Spartinivicinus marinus: one gene and its partner. The protein of the gene in region 2 binds, or shares a complex with, the protein of the main gene of each other region. Links are inferred from orthologs where the notes say so. Each region holds a gene or a part of one and is shown on either strand. Other genes may lie near its edges.

Region 1 (10,542 bases), 2.4 Mb from region 2 along the record:
TGCTGACCTTGCTCTTCTGTATAACTGGCTGCCCGACCACCATTTTCAACAATCACTACATCATTCAATTTAATCTGCACTTTACTGACATCTAATTCAGCAATCTGTGCTCGGCCAACTGCTGCTAATATTCTGCCCCAATTGGGGTCACTGGCAAATAAAGCGGTTTTAACTAAAGGTGAATGTGCCACTGTATAGGCAACTTCCAGAGCATCTTGAGCAGTTTTGGCACCACCGACATTAATAGAGACAAATTTAGTGGCACCTTCACCATCACGCACAATCATTTGAGCCAGCTGCTTAGCCACCTCAATTAGCGTGCTTTTAAATAATTGAAATAACTGATCATTGGTATCTACTATGAGCTCATTATTAGCTGCACCTGTAGCTGCTACTATAAAAGCATCATTCGTGGACGTATCACCATCAATGGTAATACGATTAAACGACAGATTCGCTACATCTCCAGTGAGTTTTTGAAGTAAAGCCTGATCAATTGCTAGATCTGTTGCTATAAAAGCCAGCATTGTTGCCATATTGGGCTTTATCATCCCAGCCCCTTTTGCAATACCAGTAATAGTATAGGTATTACCCTTCCAGCTAAATTGCTTAGAAACACCTTTTGCCTGGGTATCAGTAGTCATAATAGCTTCTGCCACCTGATTCCAGGTCTGATCACTTAATTTGCTTACCAGTTGAGGTAGTGAATCGACTATTTTTTGGATAGGAAATAGCTCTCCAATAACTCCTGTTGAAAAAGGTAACACTTGTTGCTGAGTCAGACCTAACTGTTCCGCGGTCATACCACAACTATAGTAAGCATCTTCCAAACCCTGCTGACCTGTCCCTGCATTAGCATTACCCGCATTTATTAATAATGCTAAAGGCTGCTGCGACAAATGTTGCTTAGCCACTTGAACAGGGGCAGCACAAAAACGGTTTTGGGTAAAAACGCCTGCTACAGTACTGCCAGTCTTAAACTGCAATAATGCTAAATCTGTTCGTTGATTTTTTTTGATACCAGCAGAAACCGCTGATAAATTAACGCCTGGAACAGGCAACAGTTGCTTTATAGACTCTAAGCCGACCGCCATATTTCTTATTACCTCATAAAAAAGGCGACTAGCGTCGCCTTTTTTAATTACTTCTATTAAACAGCTATCTTATTGTGTTAGGTATATTTTATACAATCTTACCATGACACTGCTTATATTTTTTTCCTGAACCGCAAGGGCAAGGCTCATTACGCCCTACTTTTCGTTCCTGACGAATAAATGGTGTATTAGCAGCGTGCTCATCACCTTCTTCCGAAGTTGGCTCACCAGCCATACTTGCTGCCTCAGCATGCTGAAATTCCATTTGCTGAGCTAAAGCTGCTCTACGCTGACGCTCTACTTCTTCTGTATTATCATCTTGCTTGACTTGCACATGAGAAAGAATTTTAATGGTTTCATGTTTGATGTCTTCCAGCAGCTGTTGAAATAGCTCAAACGACTCGCGCTTATACTCTTGTTTAGGGTTTTTCTGAGCATAACCACGTAAGTGAATACCCTGGCGCAGGTAGTCCATAGTTGCCAGATGCTCTTTCCACTTATCATCTAACACTCTTAGCAGCATTTGTTTTTCGAACATACGAAGAACAGCAGCACCAGCTAATTCTTCCTTAGACTGATAATCATCCAACAAGTGCTGTTTAATTTTTTCTCTTAGGGGCTCTTCATAGAGCTTGTCATCTTCATCCAGCCACTGTTGAATAGACAAGTTAATAGCAAACTCTGAGGATAAATGCTCCTCTAAACCATTTACATCCCACATTTCCTGCAGACTTTGAGGAGGAATAAACTGGTTAATCGCTTGCTCCAAGACGTCTTCTCGGAACTCTGTCACCATTTCAGATAGGTCATCCTCACTCATTACCTTATTACGGAAACTATAGATGTACTTACGCTGCTCATTAGCAACATCATCATATTCTAATAAGGCTTTACGAATATCGTAGTTGCGGCCTTCTACTTTACGCTGCGCTTTTTCAATAGCATTGGTCACCATCCGATGCTCAATGGCCTCACCTTTTTCCATGCCAAGCCGCTGCATCAAATTGCGGATACCATCGGAGGCAAAAATACGCATTAAGCTATCTTCAAGAGACAAATAGAAACGACTAGAACCTGGGTCACCCTGGCGACCTGAACGCCCCCTTAGCTGGTTATCAATGCGGCGTGATTCATGACGCTCAGTACCAATAATATGTAGGCCTCCAGCATCTAATACCTGTTGATGCCGTTCTTGCCAATCTGCTTTAATACTATTAATTTGCTCTTCTGTTGGGTTCTCTAGCTTAGCAACTTCAGCTTCCCAGTTACCTCCCAACATAATATCTGTACCACGGCCTGCCATATTGGTAGCAATGGTTACAGCTCCTGGCTTACCTGCTTGAGCAATAATTTCTGCTTCTTTTTCATGGAATTTTGCATTTAATACTTGGTGTTCAATTCCCGCTTTCTTTAATGCACTAGAAACGCGCTCAGAAGATTCAATAGAAGCCGTACCTACCAAGATAGGGCGATGCTTGGCCACATTTTCTTTAATGTCTTCAATTACCGCGTCATATTTTTCTTCGATACTGAGATAAACTAGGTCATTATAGTCTTTTCTTACCATTGGCTTATGGGTAGGAATGACAATAACGTCTAAACCATAAATTTGTCTTAGCTCAACTGCCTCGGTATCTGCAGTCCCTGTCATGCCTGACAATTTTTCATACAAGCGGAAGTAGTTTTGGAAAGTGGTTGATGCCAGGGTCTGGCTTTCGCTTTGAATTTGCAGACCTTCTTTTGCCTCTAAAGCTTGGTGTAGGCCTTCAGAAAGCCTCCTACCAGGCATGGTCCGGCCAGTATGCTCGTCAACTAACAGCACCTGACCATTTTGAATAATGTAGTCAATATTTTTATGAAAGATTTGGTGGGCTTTTAAGGCAGCATAAACATGGTGGAGCAGATTTAGATTGTTCGGTGCATAGAGGCTTTCACCTTCACCCAACATTCCCTTTTCAGCCAGCAGCTCTTCTATAAACTGATGACCATCCTCATTTAGCTCAACCTGTCGAGTTTTCTCATCTAAAGTAAAGTGACCTTCAACAGCCTCTTCCTGCTTTTGTAGTTTAGGAATAAGTTTATTTATAACAGTATAAAGCTCAGAGCTGTCTTCAGCAGCACCAGAAATAATCAAAGGGGTTCTGGCTTCATCAATCAGAATTGAGTCTACTTCATCCACGATGGCATAGTTAAGTGGGCGCTGGGATTTATCTTCCAGGCTAAATGCCATATTATCCCGCAAATAGTCAAAGCCAAATTCGTTATTCGTTCCGTAAGTAATATCCGACTGATAAGCTGCTTTTTTTGATTCTGGATCTTGGCCTGATGTCACCACACCAACCGTTAAACCAAGAAATTCATATAATGGACGCATCCAGTTTGCATCACGACTAGCTAAGTAATCGTTAACCGTTACAACATGGACACCCTTGCCAGACAAGCCATTAAGATAGGCTGGCAAGGTTGCTACTAATGTTTTACCCTCACCCGTGCGCATTTCAGCTATACGACCTTCGTGAAGTGTCATACCACCGATTAATTGAACATCGAAATGGCGCATTCCCATCACGCGCTTACCAGCTTCACGCACGACAGCAAAAGCTTCGGGTAATAAGCTGTCTAAACTCTCACCTTTTTTGACTCGACCACGAAACTCATCAGTTTTAGCCTTTAATTGCTCATCTGACAGTTTACTCAATGACTCCTCTAGAGCATTCACTGCTTTCACTACTTTACGCATCCGGCGTAACTGGCGGTCATTTTTACTACCAAAGACTTTTCGAACTAAAGGCGCTAACATAATCGTTTACTTATTGTATCCACAAGATTAATACCAGGCAGCATCTCAAATGCTCGGCTGATTTTATAAAATAAACTTAGAAAAAGTAGCTGGATTGTAACGCTATTTACTTTAGACAAGAAAGCATTACCACAGCTTTTAAGAGAAACTACTCAAAGTGCTTATTGGTTTATCCATTTGCACGGGAAATGTATCTGGCGGGGTTAACAGCTTTTCCGTCTTTATACACTTCAAAATGAACATGTGGACCTGTTGCTCGCCCACTGCTGCCCATTAAAGCAATTCTTTGCCCTTTTTTAACTAAGTCACCTACTTTAACTAAGACTTTACTGTTATGAGCATAACGGGTAACAAAACCATTGCCATGGTTCACTTCAACCATATTACCATAGCCACCCCGCGAGCCAGCCCAAGTGATTACTCCAGACCCTACAGAAAAAATGCCGGACCCATATTTACCAGCAAAATCAATACCTTTGTGCCAGGCATAACGCCCATTGATGGGATCTGTTCGCCGACCAAATCGAGAAGATAGCCAGCCTTTCCTAATCGGGCTACCTGCTATTAACACATCGCTCTTTATTTTTCGCGAAGTAATTAAATCACCTAATAGCTCTAATTGTGCTTCTCGGTTGTCGATTTGTTTGATCAGCTGATCTATCAGATCAATAAATTGAGGGGGCTTAAATGTTTCATCGATATCATTGGACTCAGGGCCACCTAATCCAGGAGGCTCACTAAAATCAAATTCACCATTATCAAGGTCAGCAATTTGAGTAAGACGCTCACCCAATGCATCTAACCTGACGAGTCGACTTTGTAACTCAGATACTCGTAATGCTAATGCATCCAGCTCTGCAGTAGCTTGATCCTTAAGCGCACTAAGTTCACGTCGTTGGCTGGTTATTTCTCCTTGCCAATGTTGGGTAGTTTGATTACTAAGGGATTTGGCTGAAAGAGGGGTCAGGTAGGTATAGGTACCCCAGATAGAGAGACTAATAAGAGCGATGAGTAGAGCAAGCACAAGAAATGTAAGGCCAAAGGGGCCAATATGAAATGTTCGCGATCTATCTAGCTTTCGTCGGACAATAATAATATTCATTCACTTGCACTTTTATTTCACGGGGATTGCGTACCTCTAGCAAAAGCCACCTTAGACAATAATTCACTTAAGAGACAGAACTACTCAAGCTCTTACCGCCTGACTACAAGACAAGTACATCAATAAGTTGAATTCGCTACAAGCAATCATAGCTATTTATTTAAAGCAGCATCAACTGTCTATTACTTGCAGTCTTTAACCCCCAAAGTTACATCTATATGTATGTTAGCCGTATGACAAGACTAACAGTTTTAGGCTTTATCAGCCTTCAATAGAGCGTAGTCTTGCACACGAACTGGCAAATATTTGCCGCTTTACTCACTCATGGTTATTCTAGTTTTAACCATCAGCTATTTTATCTTTTTAGCATTATTAAGTCTTGGGCAAGAATTAAGCTGCTCTAAATACCACTTATATACTTAATACTATGCCAAAAGCATGATTTATTTAACTCAGACTTTCGTAACCCTATTTTGTAATCCTATGTAGCAAAATATTCACATGCTTATAATACAATAAGTATTTACCCTTACATAGCTTTTATAATACAATAATCTTGCCTATCTTAGTCAACAACATACAAATAGATTAGTACTTCCAATATATAAATTTATATCAGTACAGTACATATCTACCTGTGTTGTCTACTGCATATCAACGGGCGATTTCCTGCTCTATAGCCTTCAAGTACACATTTTTAATGTGTGAAAGCAACAAGCCCATTATTTACCTAATAAGATTTATACTGCAGCTACTGGCCGCATGTATGAGATAGGAGCTTCAGCAGGATCTTCAAATGTAACTACTTCCCACGCATCTTCTTGTGCAATTAAGGCACGTAATACTTTATTATTTAAAGCATGCCCAGATTTAACCGCACGGTACTCACCAATTAAGCTATTACCTAGTAAGTACAAATCACCAATGGCATCAAGCATTTTATGTCTGACAAACTCGTCATCATAACGCAAACCATCTTCATTCAGTATCCGATAGTCATCAACAACTATGGCATTGTCAACACTACCACCAAGCGCTAAGTTTTTAGACCGGAGATATTCAATATCTCGCATAAAACCAAAAGTTCTTGCGCGACTGACTTCTTTCACGAAGGAGGTGCTGGAAAAATCAACAGAAGCTGTTTGGATATTGCCTTTAAAGACAGGGTGGTCAAAATCAATCGTAAAGGTCACTTTAAAGCCATCAAAAGGTAAGAAGGTTGCTACCTTGTCACCCTCTTTATAGGTAACCTCTTTTTTAATTCGAATAAACTTCTTTGCTGTGTTTTGCTCTTCAATCCCTGCAGATTGAATTAAGAAAACAAAAGGCCCTGCACTGCCATCCATGATAGGTACTTCATGGGAGCTTACTTCTACATAGGCATTGTCAATGCCGAGGCCTGCCATTGCTGAAAGCAAATGCTCAACAGTGTCTACTCTAATGCCATCATTATTCATTAATGATGTACATAAAGTAGTGTCACCAACAAAGCTTGCTTTTGCGGGTATTTCTACAACCGGATCTAAGTCTGTCCGACAAAAAACGATTCCCGTATCTACAGGAGCTGGCTTCAATGTCAAGTAGACTTTTTCTCCCGAATGTAGACCTACTCCCGTAGCACGGATAATGTTTTTTAAAGTTCTTTGTCTAATCATATATGTACGCCGTCTTGATCAAATCCTGCCAGAAGGCAAACAATTGACCGGCGATTGTATCAAAAGCTGCACATTACACAAATGGTAAGTGAACTTTTTTAATACCCTAGTCAGCTTGCCTTCTTAAAAATGCAGGTATATCCAAGTAATCCATATTGTCTGTACTACGAGTCCGTTCCGGCTGGACAACTTGGTTGCCTGTTCCGGCGGCAGCTTGTTTTCTCATGACTGTAGGGCGATCTAATTTATTGTAGTCTAAAGTACCATCGCTTTTGGTATTATCGACTACTTTAACAGGTGCATCTGCTGCATCATTCGCCCCTAACCCTGTTGCTACCACGGTGACTCGTAACTCATCAGACATATCAGGGTCAATTACGGTGCCAACCACTACGGTAGCATTTTCTGAAGCAAACTGCTCTACAGTATTACCCACTTCTGAGAACTCGCCCAAAGAAAGATCTAATCCTGCTGTAATATTAACCAGTATTCCACGAGCGCCGTGTAAATTTACATCCTCTAAAAGTGGGCTGCGAATTGCCACTTCAGCTGCTTCTACTGCTCGATTAGAACCTGTCGCAGAACCTGTTCCCATCATTGCCATGCCCATTTCAGACATTACTGTGCGTACATCTGCAAAATCAACGTTAATCATTCCCGGACGAATAATTAGATCAGCAATACCTTGCACTGCACCAAGTAATACATCATTTGCCGCACTAAATGCTGATAATAAACTGGCATCTTTTCCTAACACAGGTAGCAATTTTTCATTAGGGATTGTGATTAAAGAATCAACATTTTCTGCTAATTCTTTGATCCCTTCATCAGCCACAATCATCCGCTTACGTCCTTCAAAAGGGAATGGCCTAGTGACGACTGCCACGGTTAAAATACCCATTTCTTTAGCAACTTGCGCAACAACTGGAGCTGCACCTGTACCTGTACCACCACCCATACCGGCTGTGATAAATACCATATCAGCGCCATTTAGCACTTCTTCAATGCGCTCGCGATCTTCAAGTGCCGCTTCACGGCCAACGTCAGGATTAGCGCCTGCACCCAATCCTTTAGTCACACCAGTTCCTAATTGCAGAACCGTTTTTGCCGCCAAGTTTTTTAACGCTTGTGCATCTGTATTCGCACAGATAAAATCAACACCATCGACGTGCTTATTTAACATGTGGTTGACAGCATTGCCACCTCCGCCGCCCACACCGACAACTTTAATGACCGCGTTTTGCGGCACATTATCAACCAACTCAAACATAACCCTCTCCTTTCTCTCAACTATCTACTACTATTCAATTTAATTTGTATTATTTATCGTTACTCCTGTTAAAAGTTTCCTTGAAACCAATGTTTCATCCGGCTAAAGATATTTACTTTAGCGGCAGATCTTACAGGCATGGCAACACTACCTTCTTTTTGATGCTGTAACCCATAATGTAACAACCCGACACCTGTCGAGAAGATAGGATTTTTTACCACATCAGAAAGTCCTTTAATATCCGTAGGCATGCCTAACCTAACGGGCATATGAAAAATTTCTTCAGCCAACTCCACAACACCCTCCATTTTGGCAGTACCGCCAGTCAAAACGATGCCAGCAGGAATCAGCTCTTCAAAACCACTACGTCTAAGCGCCCCTTGCACTAGGGTAAATAATTCTTCGTAACGGGGCTCAACCACTTCTGCCAGTGCTTGTCTTGATAAATCCCGTGGTGGGCGGTCACCCACACTAGGTACTTTTATTAACTCTTCTGCCCTTGCTAACTGAGTAAGTGCACAAGCGTATTTAATTTTAATTTCTTCCGCATGCTGAGTAGGCGTGCGAAGCGCCATCGCGATGTCATTCGTTACTTGGTCACCAGCAATAGGGATTACTTCAGTATGCCGAATCGAGCCACTAGTAAATACGGCAATATCTGTGGTTCCTCCACCAATATCTACCAGACAAACCCCTAGCTCTTTTTCATCTTCAGTTAGCACTGAGTAACTAGAAGCCAGCTGTTCCAAAATAATATCTTCTACCTCTAAATTGCAGCGCTTGACACATTTTTCAATATTTTGTGCTGCATTCACTGCGCAGGTAACCAGATGAACTTTTGCTTCCAGCCGAACGCCTGACATTCCCAGAGGTTCTTTAACACCTTCCTGGGTATCCACTACATATTCTTGAGGCAAGATATGTAGAATTTTCTGATCCGCAGGAATAGCAACCGCCTGAGCCGCATCAATAACCCGATCGACATCAGCTGGGGATACTTCTCGATCTCGAATGGCCACAATACCATGGGAATTCAAACTACTAATGTGACTACCAGCGATACCTGCATATACCGAGTGAATCTGACAGCCAGCCATTAATTCAGCTTCTTCTATCGCTCGCTGAATGGACTGAACAGTAGACTCGATATTTACAACAACGCCTTTTTTCAGCCCACGAGATGGATGAGCACCAATGCCGACCACTTTCAACGTACCATCATCAGCCACTTCACCTACTATAGCGACCACTTTAGATGTACCAATGTCTAGACCGACTATCATTTTTCCGTCTTGAGACGTTGCCATTCGAAAACCTTCCTACCCATTACACTTCAAGTGAAGTAATACCTTTGCGCCGTCTTATCTATACGCGATTGGTATATAAAATTTACACCCCATACTTGTTTATACCCTTGCAACTCTTTTCCTTGCAGCAGCATTCCAGATTACTGCTTTTCAAATCACTGGTTGCCTGTAATAGCATTAGCTTTTTAACTCACTAGTTTTCCACATCACTGCTACGCCGCTGCTATAACGTACATCAACTGATTTAATCAGCTCCTTTTTTCCTACTAGCTGCGCTTTGTAAACTTTAACAAATCGCTGTATTTTCTTAACCACATCATCCCTGCCAACCAACACACGAAAATGATCCGTTACAAATACCAGGGCCCCTCTTGAGCTGACATTTAGCTGTTTAATTGACATCCCTAATGGCCGAATAAGTTGCGCTATTTTATGATATTGAGCCATAACCTGCTGTTCTGTTCCGACAGGCCCTGTTAACTTTGGTAAGCTTTTTAACCCTGTCAACTTTTCAGGCTTAAACCGGTTTCCTTTGTTACTTAACAGCTCATCATCATTCCAGCGTGCAACTGCTATATGTTCAACTATTTTTACCTGAATTTGATCTGGCCACACTCGTCGTAAAGCCACAGTCTCAATCCAAGGTATTTTCTCTAAATCTGTTTGCAAACCAATTAAGTCAATATTAAAAAAACGACTACTTAGGTAGGGCTCTACTAGTTGTTGTACACTTGCCTTTTGTAATGCAGCAAACTGACCTTCAACCTGTACCCGTTTTACTGGCTGGTTAAAATAATCAGTCAGTTTTGGCCAACACCAGACACCTAAACCAATAAAACACGCCACTAAAGATAATTTTAGAAAGCTCCCAAGCAACCTGCTCCATTTTATTGACTTTTTTTGCGTTTGCTTTTTTTTACTTGCTCCTCGACGTTTTGCTTGTTTACGATTTATACCGTTATTGTCGCGTAACCGCACAGGGTACATCATTATTGCCTATGAATCTATTGCGCTTGCGCTGTAGCCAGGATTTCTAACACTAATTTCGAAAAACTATAGCCATCCTCTTTAGCAGCCATTGGCACCAAACTATGATCAGTCATACCTGGTACAGTGTTTACTTCTAAAACCCAAAAATCACCTGCCTGATCTTGCATAACATCTACACGCCCCCACCCTTTACACCCTAAACTTTCAAAAGCCTCTAATGCCAGTTTTTTCAGTTCATGTTGCTTTCTAGATGATAAATTACAGGGACAAATATATTGCGTATCGTTGGCAATATATTTGGCTTCATAGTCATAAAATGTTCGA
Region 2 (12,006 bases):
GGACGACAACCGTTGTGTGGAATCGGTGTCACGTCTACGATGTTAGTAATCTTATAGCCACATGCATTTAATGCACGAACGGCAGACTCACGTCCTGGTCCTGGGCCTTTGACACACACATCTAAATTCTTCAGACCGTATTCAGAGGCTGCATTACCAGCTCTTTCTGCTGCAACCTGAGCAGCAAAAGGTGTGCTTTTACGAGAACCACGGAAGCCGGAGCCACCCGCAGTTGCCCAAGCTAATGCATTGCCCTGACGATCGGTAATTGTCACGATTGTATTGTTAAAAGACGCATGGATGTGAGCAATGCCATCCACCACGGTCTTTTTCACTTTTTTACGTGAACGAGTACCTGGCTTTGCCATATTAGAACTTTCCTGTAATTGCGACTGCTACAGATTAAAAATTCTGTTTGCAGCGATTATTTACGAATTGGCTTGCGTGGACCTTTACGGGTACGAGCGTTAGTTTTAGAACGCTGTCCACGTACAGGTAAACTACGACGGTGGCGTAAACCACGGTAGCAACCCAAATCCATCAAACGCTTAATATTCATGCTAACCGCACGGCGTAAGTCACCTTCTGTTGTATATTTGGCAACTTCACTACGCAGCTGATCAACCTGCTCTTCAGATAAATCTTTAACTTTTGCCTCTGGATTAATACCAGTTGCTGCACAGATTTTCTGAGCGGTTGGTTTTCCTACACCAAAAATATAGGTGAGGGAGATAACAGCATGTTTGTTATCTGGAATATTGACGCCAGCTATACGGGCCATTCAATTAACTCCATCCTCGAACGAGCACTTAATATGCTCAACCTTAAATTACACCATTAGCGGAAGGCGCAATAGCATACTGATTACTGATCAATAAATCAACCGCCTGACTAGACTGGCTAGCCAGGCGGTAATTATCAGTAAAACTGTATCCTTAGCCTTGACGCTGTTTATGGCGTGGTTCGGCACTGCAAATCACTCGCACAGAGCCATTTCGGCGAATGACTTTACAGTTACGACAGATTTTCTTTACAGAAGCTCTTACTTTCATAACTGTCTCCAAATCAACCCTCAGGGTAAATGTTTGTGAATAATTAATTCGCTAGTTAGCGAATTAAGCCTCCACTACCATAGCCCTTAAGATTAGATTTTTTCATCAATGACTCGTATTGGTGTGACATTAAATGTGACTGTACTTGTGACATGAAATCCATCACCACCACAACTACGATCAAGAGTGAAGTACCACCTAAATAGAAGGGGATATTCCACGCAACATTTAAAAATTGAGGCAGTAAACAAACCGCCGCCATATAAATCGCACCAACCATAGTCAAACGTGTGAGCACGCCATCAATATACTTGGCTGAATGTTCTCCAGGACGAATACCTGGAATATAAGCACCTGATTTTTTCAAATTATCTGCCACTTCTTTTGGATTGAAAACAAGAGCCGTATAGAAGAAACAGAAGAAGATGATCCCCGCTGCAAATAAAATTAAATTCAGCGGCTGGCCAGGGCCAATTGCTTGCGCAAAATCATTTAGCCAACTAAACGCCCAGCTTTCTTCACCTTGCTGGCCTGGAGTACCAAACCATTGAGCAATTGATGCTGGGAAAAGCAATATACTGCTAGCAAAGATAGCAGGTATTACCCCTGCCATGTTTACTTTCAAGGGTAAATGACTTGATTGTGCAGCAAATACTTTTCTACCTTGCTGGCGTTTTGCGTAATTCACCGTAATTCTACGTTGACCACGCTCAATAAACACCACAAATGCAATAACAGAAATAGCAATAATTGCGACTGCTAAAATCTTTAATACAGCTCTTGCGTCTCGCTCACTAGAAGACTCAAACAACTGCCCTATTGCACTCGGTAATCCAGCTACTATCCCCGCAAATATTAAGATAGAAATACCATTACCAATTCCTCGTTCTGTTACCTGCTCTCCTAACCACATTAGAAAAACAGCACCAGTAACGAAGGTAGTAACAGCAACAAAATAAAAGCTGGGACCAGTATCATAGGCGATACCTTGATTAGCTAAGCTAACGGTAATACCAAAGCCTTGTACTAAAGCCAATAATACAGTGCCATAGCGCGTATACTGACTTATTTTACGTCGGCCGGCTTCGCCTTCTTTTTTCAACTGCTCAAGCTGAGGACTAACAACAGTCATCAACTGCATTATGATGGAAGCTGAAATATACGGCATGATGCCTAGAGCCAATACGGACATCCGCTCTAGAGCACCACCCGAAAACATATTAAAAAGGCCAAGGATGGTTCCCTGATTTTGGTCGAATAAATTCGCCAGCGCGTCAGGATTTATTCCAGGAACTGGAATATGTGCACCGATGCGATAAACGATAATCGCCAAAAACACAAAGCGAAGCCGAGACCAAAGCTCGGTCAGCCCACTTTGATTACCTACGGGTAATGATCCTTTCTTAGCCATTTAGTCCTCGACTTTACCACCAGCAGCTTCAATTGCAGCACGAGCGCCTTTAGTGGCAGTAATACCTTTTAAGGTAATAGCCTTAGATAGCTCGCCTGAAAGAATGACTTTAGCACGTTGAATGCTGGCATTGATAATATTCGCCTCACGAAGTGCTTGTAAATCAATAATTTCACTATTGACCTTAGCTAATTCATTTAAGCGAATCTCTGCAGTAATCCGAGCCAGACGAGAGGTAAAGCCATACTTAGGTAGACGACGCTGTAATGGCTGCTGACCGCCTTCAAATCCTGGCTTAACAGATCCACCTGAGCGAGACTTCTGACCTTTGTGACCGCGACCACCGGTTTTACCCAAGCCGCTACCAATCCCGCGTCCAACACGTTTACCTGCTGGACGGCTACCCGGAGCAGAACCAAGAGAATTCAAACGCATGGTTATTCTCCTTCCACTTTAACCAGATAGGATACTTTATTAATCATGCCGCGTACTGAAGGGGTATCTTCCACTTCAACAGTATGGCCGATGCGCTTTAAGCCTAAGCCTGATACACAGGCTTTATGGCTGGCAAGACGGCCGCTACTGCTACGGACAAGCGTTACTTTAATTCGTTTCGCTGCTGCCATTGTCTTATCCCAGAATATCTTCTACCGACTTGCCACGCTTAGTCGCTACATCTTCAGGCGAACGCATTTCTTTCAAGCCTTTAAAAGTTGCTTGAACTACGTTCACAGGATTAGTAGAGCCATAGCACTTAGCCAATACGTTTTGTACGCCAGTTACTTCCAAAACTGCACGCATTGCACCACCGGCAATTACACCAGTACCTTCAGAGGCTGGCTGCATGAACACTTTGGAAGCACCATGACGTGCTTTAACTGGATACTGGAGAGTTGTTCCATTCAAGTCGACTTGAATCATGTTACGACGAGCAGCTTCCATTGCTTTTTGAATAGCAATTGGCACTTCACGCGCTTTACCACGACCAAAACCTACTTTGCCTTTACCATCACCAACAACTGTTAGTGCAGTAAAACCAAAAATACGACCACCTTTAACAACTTTTGCAACACGGTTAACTTGAACTAACTTTTCAATGTAACCTTCGTCGCTCTTACGATCATTATTTGCCATAGTTCAGTACCTTTAGAACTCTAAGCCACCTTCGCGTGCAGCATCAGCTAATGCTTTCACACGACCATGGAATTGAAAGCCAGAGCGATCGAACGCTACATCTGTAACGCCAGCTGCTTTGGCACGCTCAGCAATCAGCGCACCTACTTTCTTAGCCGCTTCAACGTTGCCAGTTTTATCATCGCGCAATTGTTTATCCAGCGTTGAGGCGCTAGCTAACACTTGGCTGCCATCTGCTGCAATAACCTGAGCGTAAATGTGACGAGGTGTACGGTGTACACACAAACGGGTTTTACCGAGCTCGCGAATTTTTGAGCGAGTGCTGCGGGCACGGCGTAACCGAGAATCTCTTTTAGACATATCAGTGCCCTACCTTACTTTTTCTTAGCTTCTTTACGGCGAACATGTTCATCCGCGTAACGAATCCCTTTACCTTTATAAGGCTCAGGTGGACGGAAATCACGAATTTCTGCTGCTACCTGGCCAACTAACTGCTTATCGATACCTCTGATAACGATTTCAGTTTGGCTTGGTGTTTCTGCAGAAATACCTTCCGGCAATTCGTAATCAACTGGATGAGAGAAGCCTAAGGTAAGGTTGATAGATTTACCTTTAGCTTGTGCCCGGTAACCAACACCAATCAACTGCAGTTTTTTCTCAAAACCACTATTTACACCAGTTACCATGTTGCTAACTAAAGCACGAGTGGTACCAGCCATAGCACGAGAGTGTTTTGCACCATTTTTAGCAGCAAATGTTAAAACATTCTCTTCTTGAGCAACTTCTACACATGAAGCCAAGCCCAGAGAAAGACTGCCTTTACTACCTTTAATAGTGATTTGTCCACCAGCAAGGCTAGCTTCTACACCACTAGGAAGTTCAACAGGGCTTTTTGCAATACGAGACATATCAAACCCTCCTAGAATACTGTGCAGAGAATTTCACCACCAACACCAGCAGCACGGGCTGCACGGTCGGTCATGACGCCTTTATTAGTAGATACGATAGCAATCCCTAAACCACCATTCACTTTTGGCAGCTCTTCTTTACCTGCATAAGCACGTAATCCAGGACGGCTAACACGCTTCAATTCTTCGATAACAGGCTTGCCTTGGAAGTACTTGAGCTCGATGCTCAGTACAGGCTTGGCATCGCCTTCTACCTGATAGTTTTCAATATAACCTTCTTCTTTCAGTACACTGGCAACAGCCACTTTTACCTTAGAGGAAGGCATACTGACAGAAGTTTTTTCTGCCATTTGGGCATTACGGATGCGAGTTAGCATATCAGCTAACGGGTCCTGCATACTCATTTCTAAATTCTCCTCAGAATTTTAGCTACCAGCTCGCTTTCACTAAGCCAGGAATATCTCCACGCATCGCTGCTTCACGTAATTTAATCCGGCTTAAGCCAAATTTACGATAGTAGCCATGAGGACGCCCTGTTACACGACAACGGTTGCGTAGTCGGCTTGGGCTAGCATCACGAGGAAGCTTTTGAAAAGCCACTTGGGCTTCCCACTTTTCTTCTTCTGATGCATTAATATCAGCTAAAATTGCTTTAAGCTTAGCGCGCTTTTCAGCGAACTTTTGGACTGTCTTCTGGCGCTTTAATTCGCGCTGTTTCATTCCGATTTTTGCCATAACCCTACCCTAACTCTTAAAAGGGAAATTGAACGCTTTTAATAAAGCGTGCCCTTCTTCGTCAGTTTTAGCGGTGGTAGTTAGCGTAATATCCAACCCACGAAGTACATCGATTTTGTCGTAATCGATTTCTGGGAAGATAATTTGCTCTTTCACACCCATACTGTAATTACCACGACCATCAAACGATTTTGGGTTTAACCCACGGAAGTCGCGGACACGGGGTAGTGCCATTGATACCAAGCGATCCAAGAACTCATACATCCGATCACGGCGCAGAGTTACTTTCACACCGATTGGCCAGCCTTGACGAATTTTAAAGCCAGCAACTGACTTACGAGCACGGGTTACAATTGGCTTTTGACCAGCGATTTTTTCCAGGTCTGCCAATGCATTTTGGATTACTTTTTTATCACCAACTGCTTCACCAACACCCATATTTAAGGTGATTTTGGTAATGCTTGGCACTTCATTAATATTGCTGTACCCAAGCTCTTCTTTAAGCTTGGGGGCAATTTCACTGCGGTATTTTTCTAACAAATTTGTCATCGTCGTTACCTGCTAGCCCTATGCATCAACTGGCTTACCGGTAGACTTGAAGATACGCTTTTTTTCTTTACCAGCGCCTTCAAAGCCAACACGATCAGCTTTTTTAGTTTCAGCATTGTAAATTGCAACATTAGAAGCCTGAATAGGTGCTTCTTTTTCTACAATACCACCAGGCTTACCCAGCATTGGATTAGGCTTCACATGGCGTTTAACCATGTTGATGCCTGAAATAATAAAACGACCATCTTGTTGTACTTTTACAACTTTGCCCGTTTTACCTTTATCTTTGCCGGTAATAACGATGACTTCGTCACCACGTTTAATTTTGTGCATTCTCCAGCCCTCTCTATAGCACTTCAGGTGCCAAAGAAATAATTTTCATAAACTGCTCTGAGCGCAGCTCACGAGTAACAGGCCCGAAAATGCGGGTGCCGATTGGCTGATTCTGGTTGTTTAGCAATACCGCAGCATTACCATCAAAACGAATCACTGATCCATCCTGACGACGAACGCCTTTTCTTGTACGAACAACCACCGCATTCATGACTTGGCCTTTTTTGACCTTGCCACGCGGAATAGCTTCTTTAACTGTTACTTTGATAATATCGCCAACACTAGCGTAGCGACGGTGTGAGCCGCCTAATACCTTTATACACATCACTCGACGCGCACCGCTGTTATCAGCAACGTCAAGTACGGTTTCAGTCTGAATCATCTTTCTTCTCCCACCTCAACTAGGTTTACTTTGAGGCCAAGAACTACAGTTAAACTTGTGTAGCTCGTTCATCAATAGAAACCAACTCAAAGGTTTTGTGCTTTGATAGTGGTCTGGTTTCCTTGATGGTTACCCAATCACCAATTTGGCATTCGTTGCGTTCATCATGCGCATGCAACTTAGTTGAGCGTTTCACATACTTACCGTATATAGGGTGCTTTACCTTGCGCTCTAGCAATACAGTAACGGTTTTATCCATTTTGTTACTGACTACTCGACCGTTTAGTGTCCGCACATTCTTTTCTGTGTCTGCCATCTTACTTACCTGCTTTTTCATTCAGCACAGTTTTAACACGGGCAATGTCACGGCGGACTTGTTTGAGCAAGTGAGTCTGCCCCAGTTGTCCAGTCGCTTTTTGCATCCGATAGTTGAACTGGTCATGTAGCAGCGCTAATAGCTGCACGTTCAGCTCTTCGACGGATTTTTCGCGTAATTCAGTTGCTTTCATTACATCACCGTCCGTTTCACGAAAGTTGTTTCTACAGGTAGCTTAGCTGCCGCAAGCGCAAACGCTTCGCGTGCTAATTCTTCAGAAACACCTTCCATTTCGTAGAGCACACGACCTGGCTGAATCTGACAAACCCAGTATTCAACGCTACCTTTACCTTTACCTTGACGTACTTCCAAGGGCTTTTGGGTGATTGGCTTGTCTGGGAAAATACGAATCCAGATTTTACCGCCACGCTTGATATGACGAGTCATTGCACGACGTGCTGCCTCAATTTGGCGAGCAGTAATTCGGCCACGACCAGTCGATTTTAAAGCATATTCACCGAAACTGACTTTAGAGCCGCGAATCGCTAGACCGCGATTACGGCCCTTCATTTGCTTACGAAACTTCGTACGCTTTGGTTGTAACATTTGCGTACTCCTTACTTAGCCGCTTTCTTCTTAGAGGCTGGCTTTTTGGCTGGCTTTTCGTCTTCACGAATACCACCAATCACCTCGCCTTTGAAGATCCAAACTTTAACACCCAAGATGCCGTATGTTGTTAGGGCTTCATAGTGGGCATAATCGATATCAGCACGCAGAGTGTGTAGAGGCACACGTCCTTCGCGGTACCATTCAGTACGAGCGATTTCTGCACCACCTAAGCGTCCGCTGATTTGGATTTTGATACCCTTAGCACCTAAGCGCATCGCATTTTGTACCGCACGCTTCATCGCACGACGGAACATGACACGACGCTCTAGCTGGTTACACACGCTTTGTGCAACGAGCATAGCATCTAGCTCTGGCTTACGAATTTCTTCAATATTGATGTGAACTGGCACACCCATTTTTGCAGAAATATCGCGACGTAGTTTTTCAACGTCCTCACCTTTTTTACCAATCACAATCCCAGGACGAGCAGTGTGAATAGTAATTTTGGCGTTTTGAGCCGGGCGCTGAATTTCTACACGGCTAACTGAAGCATTTTTCAGTTTCTTTTGAATATACTCACGAACTTGTAAATCGGTAATCAGCTTGTCAGCGAATTCCCGCCCTTCTGCAAACCATACAGAAGTGTGGTCTTTTACGATGCCAAGGCGAATACCGGTTGGATGTACTTTCTGACCCATCTGATCGTCTCCTATTTCTCAGCAACCTTGACCGTAATATGGCAAGACCGCTTCAGAATGCGATCAGCACGGCCTTTAGCACGAGGACGAATTCTTTTTAAGGTTCTACCTTCGTCAATAAATACAGTAGAAACCTTTAATTCGTCGATATCAGCACCTTCATTGTGCTCAGCATTGGCAATAGCTGACTCCAACACTTTTTTGACTAATACAGCAGCTTTTTTGTTGCTGAAGGTCAAAATATTCAGTGCTTCATCTACCGCTTTTCCGCGAATCTGGTCGGCAACCAAACGCACTTTTTGAGCAGAGATGTTAGCGCCTTTATGAATAGCGGCTACTTCCATTGTCATCTCCCCTTATCTGCGCTTGGCTTTTTTATCTGCAGCGTGACCACGATAAGTACGTGTAGCTGCAAATTCGCCGAGTTTATGACCCACCATGTCTTCAGTAACAAAGACAGGTACATGCTGACGCCCGTTATGAACCGCAATGGTTAAACCAACCATTTGCGGAAGAATCATAGAGCGACGCGACCAAGTTTTAATGGGACGCTTATCGCTTTTCTCAACAGCATCCTCAACCTTCTTCAGTAAGTGAAGGTCTATAAATGGACCTTTTTTAAGTGAACGTGGCACTGTCGTTTCCTCTATACCTGGTTAATTACTTGCCGCGGCGACGGACAATTAGCTTGTCTGTACGCTTATTGCTACGAGTCTTACGGCCTTTAGTCGGCATACCCCATGGAGAAACAGGGTGACGACCACCAGAAGTACGACCTTCACCACCACCGTGTGGGTGATCCACTGGGTTCATGGCAACACCACGAACTGTTGGACGAACACCACGCCAGCGTTTTGCACCAGCCTTACCTAAAGAACGTAGGTTATGCTCACTGTTTGATACTTCGCCTAAAGTGGCGCGGCATTCAGCAAGAATTTTACGCATCTCACCTGAACGAAGTCTTAGGGTAACGTAAGCACCTTCACGAGCAACTAATTGTGCAGAAGCACCTGCACTACGCGCCATTTGAGCACCTTTACCAGGCTTCATTTCAATACAGTGAATTACACTACCAACAGGGATATTGCGAAGTGGTAGGGTATTACCTACTTTAATCGGCGCATCAACACCAGAAACAACCTGATCGCCTTGCTTTAAGTTTTTAGGCGCAATGATGTAGCGACGCTCACCATCAGCATATTTAACTAAAGCGATGTTAGCCGTTCTGTTTGGATCGTACTCAAGACGCTCTACAACGCCGTTGATACCATCTTTGTTGCGACGAAAATCAATAATCCGGTAGTGTTGCTTGTGACCGCCGCCACGATGGCGAGTAGTAATCCGGCCACTGTTATTACGTCCACCTGACTTAGACTTCTTCTCTACTAAAGGTGCATAAGGAGCACCTTTGTGCAAGTCCTGGTTGACGACTTTAACTACAAAGCGACGCCCCGGAGATGTAGGTTTACATTTTACGATTGCCATACCTTGCTCCTCCGTTACTCAGCGTCAGCAAAATCAATTTCTTGACCTTGCTCAAGACAAACATACGCTTTCTTCCAGTCAGAGCGCTTGCCAATACCACGCGCAGTACGCTTGGTTTTGCCTTTAACCTTAACGGTTTGAACCGCTTTGACTTTCACTTCAAAAAGCTTTTCTACGGCTTTTTTAACTTCTAGCTTGGTAGCCGTGGTAGCAACTCTAAACACATACTGACCAGCTAAATCAGCTTGAAGTGTTGCTTTCTCGGAAATGTGTGGACCAAGCAGTACTTTAAAGATTCGCTCCTGGTTCATCCTAACATCTCCTCAAACTTTCTTAAGGCAGCGACAGTTGCGACTACTTTTTCATGAGCAACCAGGCTAACTGGATTTGCAGCATTCACATCGCAAACATCAACATGAGGAATGTTCCGCACACCCAGATACAGGTTTTCTTCAACTGCATCAGTGATGATCAATGCATTAGTAGCATCAAGCTCTTTTAGCTTGCTCAGCACCTCTTTGGTTTTTGGCGCAGCAACTGAAAAGTCTTCTACAACAACTAAACGCTCTTGACGAACCAGCTCAGACAAGATGCTCCGCAGCGCAGCGCGGTACATTTTCTTGTTCAGCTTTTGTGTGTGATCTTGTGGCTTAGCCGCAAAAGTCACTCCACCAGAACGCCAGATTGGGCTACGAATAGTGCCCGCACGCGCGCGACCAGTACCCTTTTGACGCCATGGTTTACGTCCACCGCCACTCACTTCTGAGCGAGTTTTCTGTGCACGAGTACCTTGACGAGCACCAGCCAAATAAGCGACAACTGCCTGGTGAACCAGAGTTTCGTTAAAGGCTGCGGTGAAGGTGTGATCAGAAACTTGGACCGTACCGGCACCAGTTACATTCAAATCCATAACTCTCCCCCTTAGCCACACTTAACGGCTGGACGAACGACCACATCAGAACCTGTAGCACCAGGAACTGCACCTTTGATTAACAGCAGGTTGCGTTCGACATCAACACGTACAACTTCAAGGGACTGAACTGTCACCCGCTGATTACCCATTTGACCTGCCATTTTCTTACCTTTGAAAACACGGCCTGGGGTTTGACACTGACCAATTGAGCCAGGGGCACGGTGAGACAGTGAGTTACCGTGAGTAGCGTCCTGAGTAGAGAAATTCCAGCGCTTAACTGTGCCGGCAAACCCTTTACCTTTAGAACGTCCAGTAACATCAACTTTTTGACCAGCCTCAAATAGGCTGACATTGATTTGGTCACCTACTTTGTACTCTGCGTTATCTGCACGGAACTCCCACAACCCACGACCAGCTGGAGTGTCAGCTTTAGCGTAGTGGCCAGCCAAAGGCTTGCTTACGCGAGAAGCTTTTTTTGCACCAGCGGTAATTTGGATTGCATTGTAACCGTCAGTCGACTCAGTTTTAACCTGGGTAATCCGGTTAGGATCGACTTCAATAACAGTAACAGGTACAGAGGCACCGTCTTCGGTAAAAATGCGCGTCATGCCGCACTTTTTTCCGACTAATCCGATACTCATAATTTACCTCTTTCGTGTACGGGGCTATAACCCGCTATGGCCGCCCATTTCAGAGCGTTACACAAACAAAAAGCGTAGATCTTATTCAGGTCTACGCCCCCAATCACATCAGGCTAGGCTGATTTGAACCTCAACGCCGGCAGCCAGATCTAACTTCATCAAAGCATCAACTGTTTTATCAGTTGGCTCGACAATCTCCAGCAGGCGCTTGTGAGTGCGAATCTCATACTGATCACGGGCGTCTTTATTAACGTGAGGTGAAATCAGTACGGTAAACCGCTCTTTTTTGGTAGGCAATGGGATTGGACCACGCACCTGAGCCCCAGTACGTTTTGCAGTTTCTACAATTTCCTGGGTAGACACATCGATCAGGCGGTGATCAAACGCTTTTAAACGGATACGAATCTGCTGATTTTGCATTTGATCAAAACTCCGGGTAAAGAACTTAACTAGGCAATCAATGTTGCCATAGCAAAAGGAGGCAAGATTCTATAGACGCCACCTTTTCCTGTCAAGAAATATACAAAAAGAGGCCCTTTCTCCGAAGAGGGGGCCTCTTTTTGTTACAAGCCAATTATTAAGTTAGCTTACTCAATAATTTTTGCTACTACACCAGCACCTACAGTACGACCACCTTCACGGATAGCGAAGCGTAAGCCATCTTCCATAGCAATTGGCGCAATCAAAGTCACTTTCATTTGAATGTTATCGCCAGGCATTACCATTTCAACACCTTCTGGTAATTCTACCGCGCCTGTAACGTCAGTGGTACGGAAGTAGAACTGTGGACGATAACCTTTGAAGAATGGTGTATGACGACCACCTTCGTCTTTGCTTAAT

Evidence for each region.
Region 1: the proteins of secY (region 2) and secA are in contact, whole or in part, in a crystal structure (PDB 3DIN), measured with the Thermotoga maritima proteins. The link is inferred for Spartinivicinus marinus from one-to-one orthologs. Residues at the interface, in WP_004081795.1 of Thermotoga maritima: Glu108, Gly109, Glu110, Glu111, Ala236, Glu237, Arg238, Arg239, Ile240, Thr241, Ile242, Gln243, Tyr244, Ala245, Arg246, Arg247, Val248, Thr249, Gly250, Arg251, Arg252, Val253, Tyr254, Gly256, Ala257, Ser258, Thr259, Tyr260, Leu261, Pro262; in WP_004082002.1 of Thermotoga maritima: Glu261, Ala262, Arg263, Lys300, Ala301, Arg302, Thr303, Ile304, Ile305, Leu323, Tyr324, Asp325, Pro326, Val329, Ser330, Tyr333, Ile336, Lys340, Phe345, Val349, Glu363, Phe364, Tyr374, Ser375, Gly376, Gly377, Glu393, Ile395, Thr482, Ser483.

The regions. Positions count from the first base shown.
Region 1 is NZ_JAPJZK010000001.1:4,269,667-4,280,208, reverse strand. The notes cover bases 983-4,292. They hold secA (preprotein translocase subunit SecA), read right to left. Parts: upstream 3,895-4,292; coding sequence 1,183-3,894; downstream 983-1,182. Other genes in these bases: OQE68_RS19175 (M23 family metallopeptidase), read right to left, coding at 4,064-4,292; argJ (bifunctional glutamate N-acetyltransferase/amino-acid acetyltransferase ArgJ), read right to left, coding at 983-1,094. In the rest of the region: more of argJ, read right to left, coding at 1-982; more of OQE68_RS19175, read right to left, coding at 4,293-4,996; lpxC (UDP-3-O-acyl-N-acetylglucosamine deacetylase), read right to left, coding at 5,737-6,651; cell division protein FtsZ, read right to left, coding at 6,758-7,921; cell division protein FtsA, read right to left, coding at 7,990-9,228; OQE68_RS19155 (cell division protein FtsQ/DivIB), read right to left, coding at 9,406-10,218; OQE68_RS19150 (D-alanine--D-alanine ligase), read right to left, coding at 10,233-10,542. UniProt on the Escherichia coli protein: Required for protein export, interacts with the SecYEG preprotein conducting channel.
Region 2 is NZ_JAPJZK010000001.1:1,898,912-1,910,917, forward strand. Bases 286-3,189 are described here. They hold secY (preprotein translocase subunit SecY), read right to left. Parts: upstream 2,464-3,189; coding sequence 1,108-2,463; downstream 286-1,107. Other genes in these bases: rpsK (30S ribosomal protein S11), read right to left, coding at 286-368; rpsM (30S ribosomal protein S13), read right to left, coding at 425-781; rpmJ (50S ribosomal protein L36), read right to left, coding at 936-1,052; rplO (50S ribosomal protein L15), read right to left, coding at 2,464-2,898; rpmD (50S ribosomal protein L30), read right to left, coding at 2,901-3,089. Also shown: more of rpsK, read right to left, coding at 1-285; more of rpsE, read right to left, coding at 3,190-3,597; rplR (50S ribosomal protein L18), read right to left, coding at 3,610-3,957; rplF (50S ribosomal protein L6), read right to left, coding at 3,972-4,505; rpsH (30S ribosomal protein S8), read right to left, coding at 4,517-4,909; rpsN (30S ribosomal protein S14), read right to left, coding at 4,935-5,240; rplE (50S ribosomal protein L5), read right to left, coding at 5,250-5,789; rplX (50S ribosomal protein L24), read right to left, coding at 5,808-6,122; rplN (50S ribosomal protein L14), read right to left, coding at 6,136-6,504; rpsQ (30S ribosomal protein S17), read right to left, coding at 6,554-6,820; rpmC (50S ribosomal protein L29), read right to left, coding at 6,822-7,013; rplP (50S ribosomal protein L16), read right to left, coding at 7,013-7,426; rpsC (30S ribosomal protein S3), read right to left, coding at 7,438-8,127; rplV (50S ribosomal protein L22), read right to left, coding at 8,139-8,477; rpsS (30S ribosomal protein S19), read right to left, coding at 8,484-8,762; rplB (50S ribosomal protein L2), read right to left, coding at 8,788-9,612; and 5 more genes. UniProt on the Escherichia coli protein: The central subunit of the protein translocation channel SecYEG. Consists of two halves formed by TMs 1-5 and 6-10.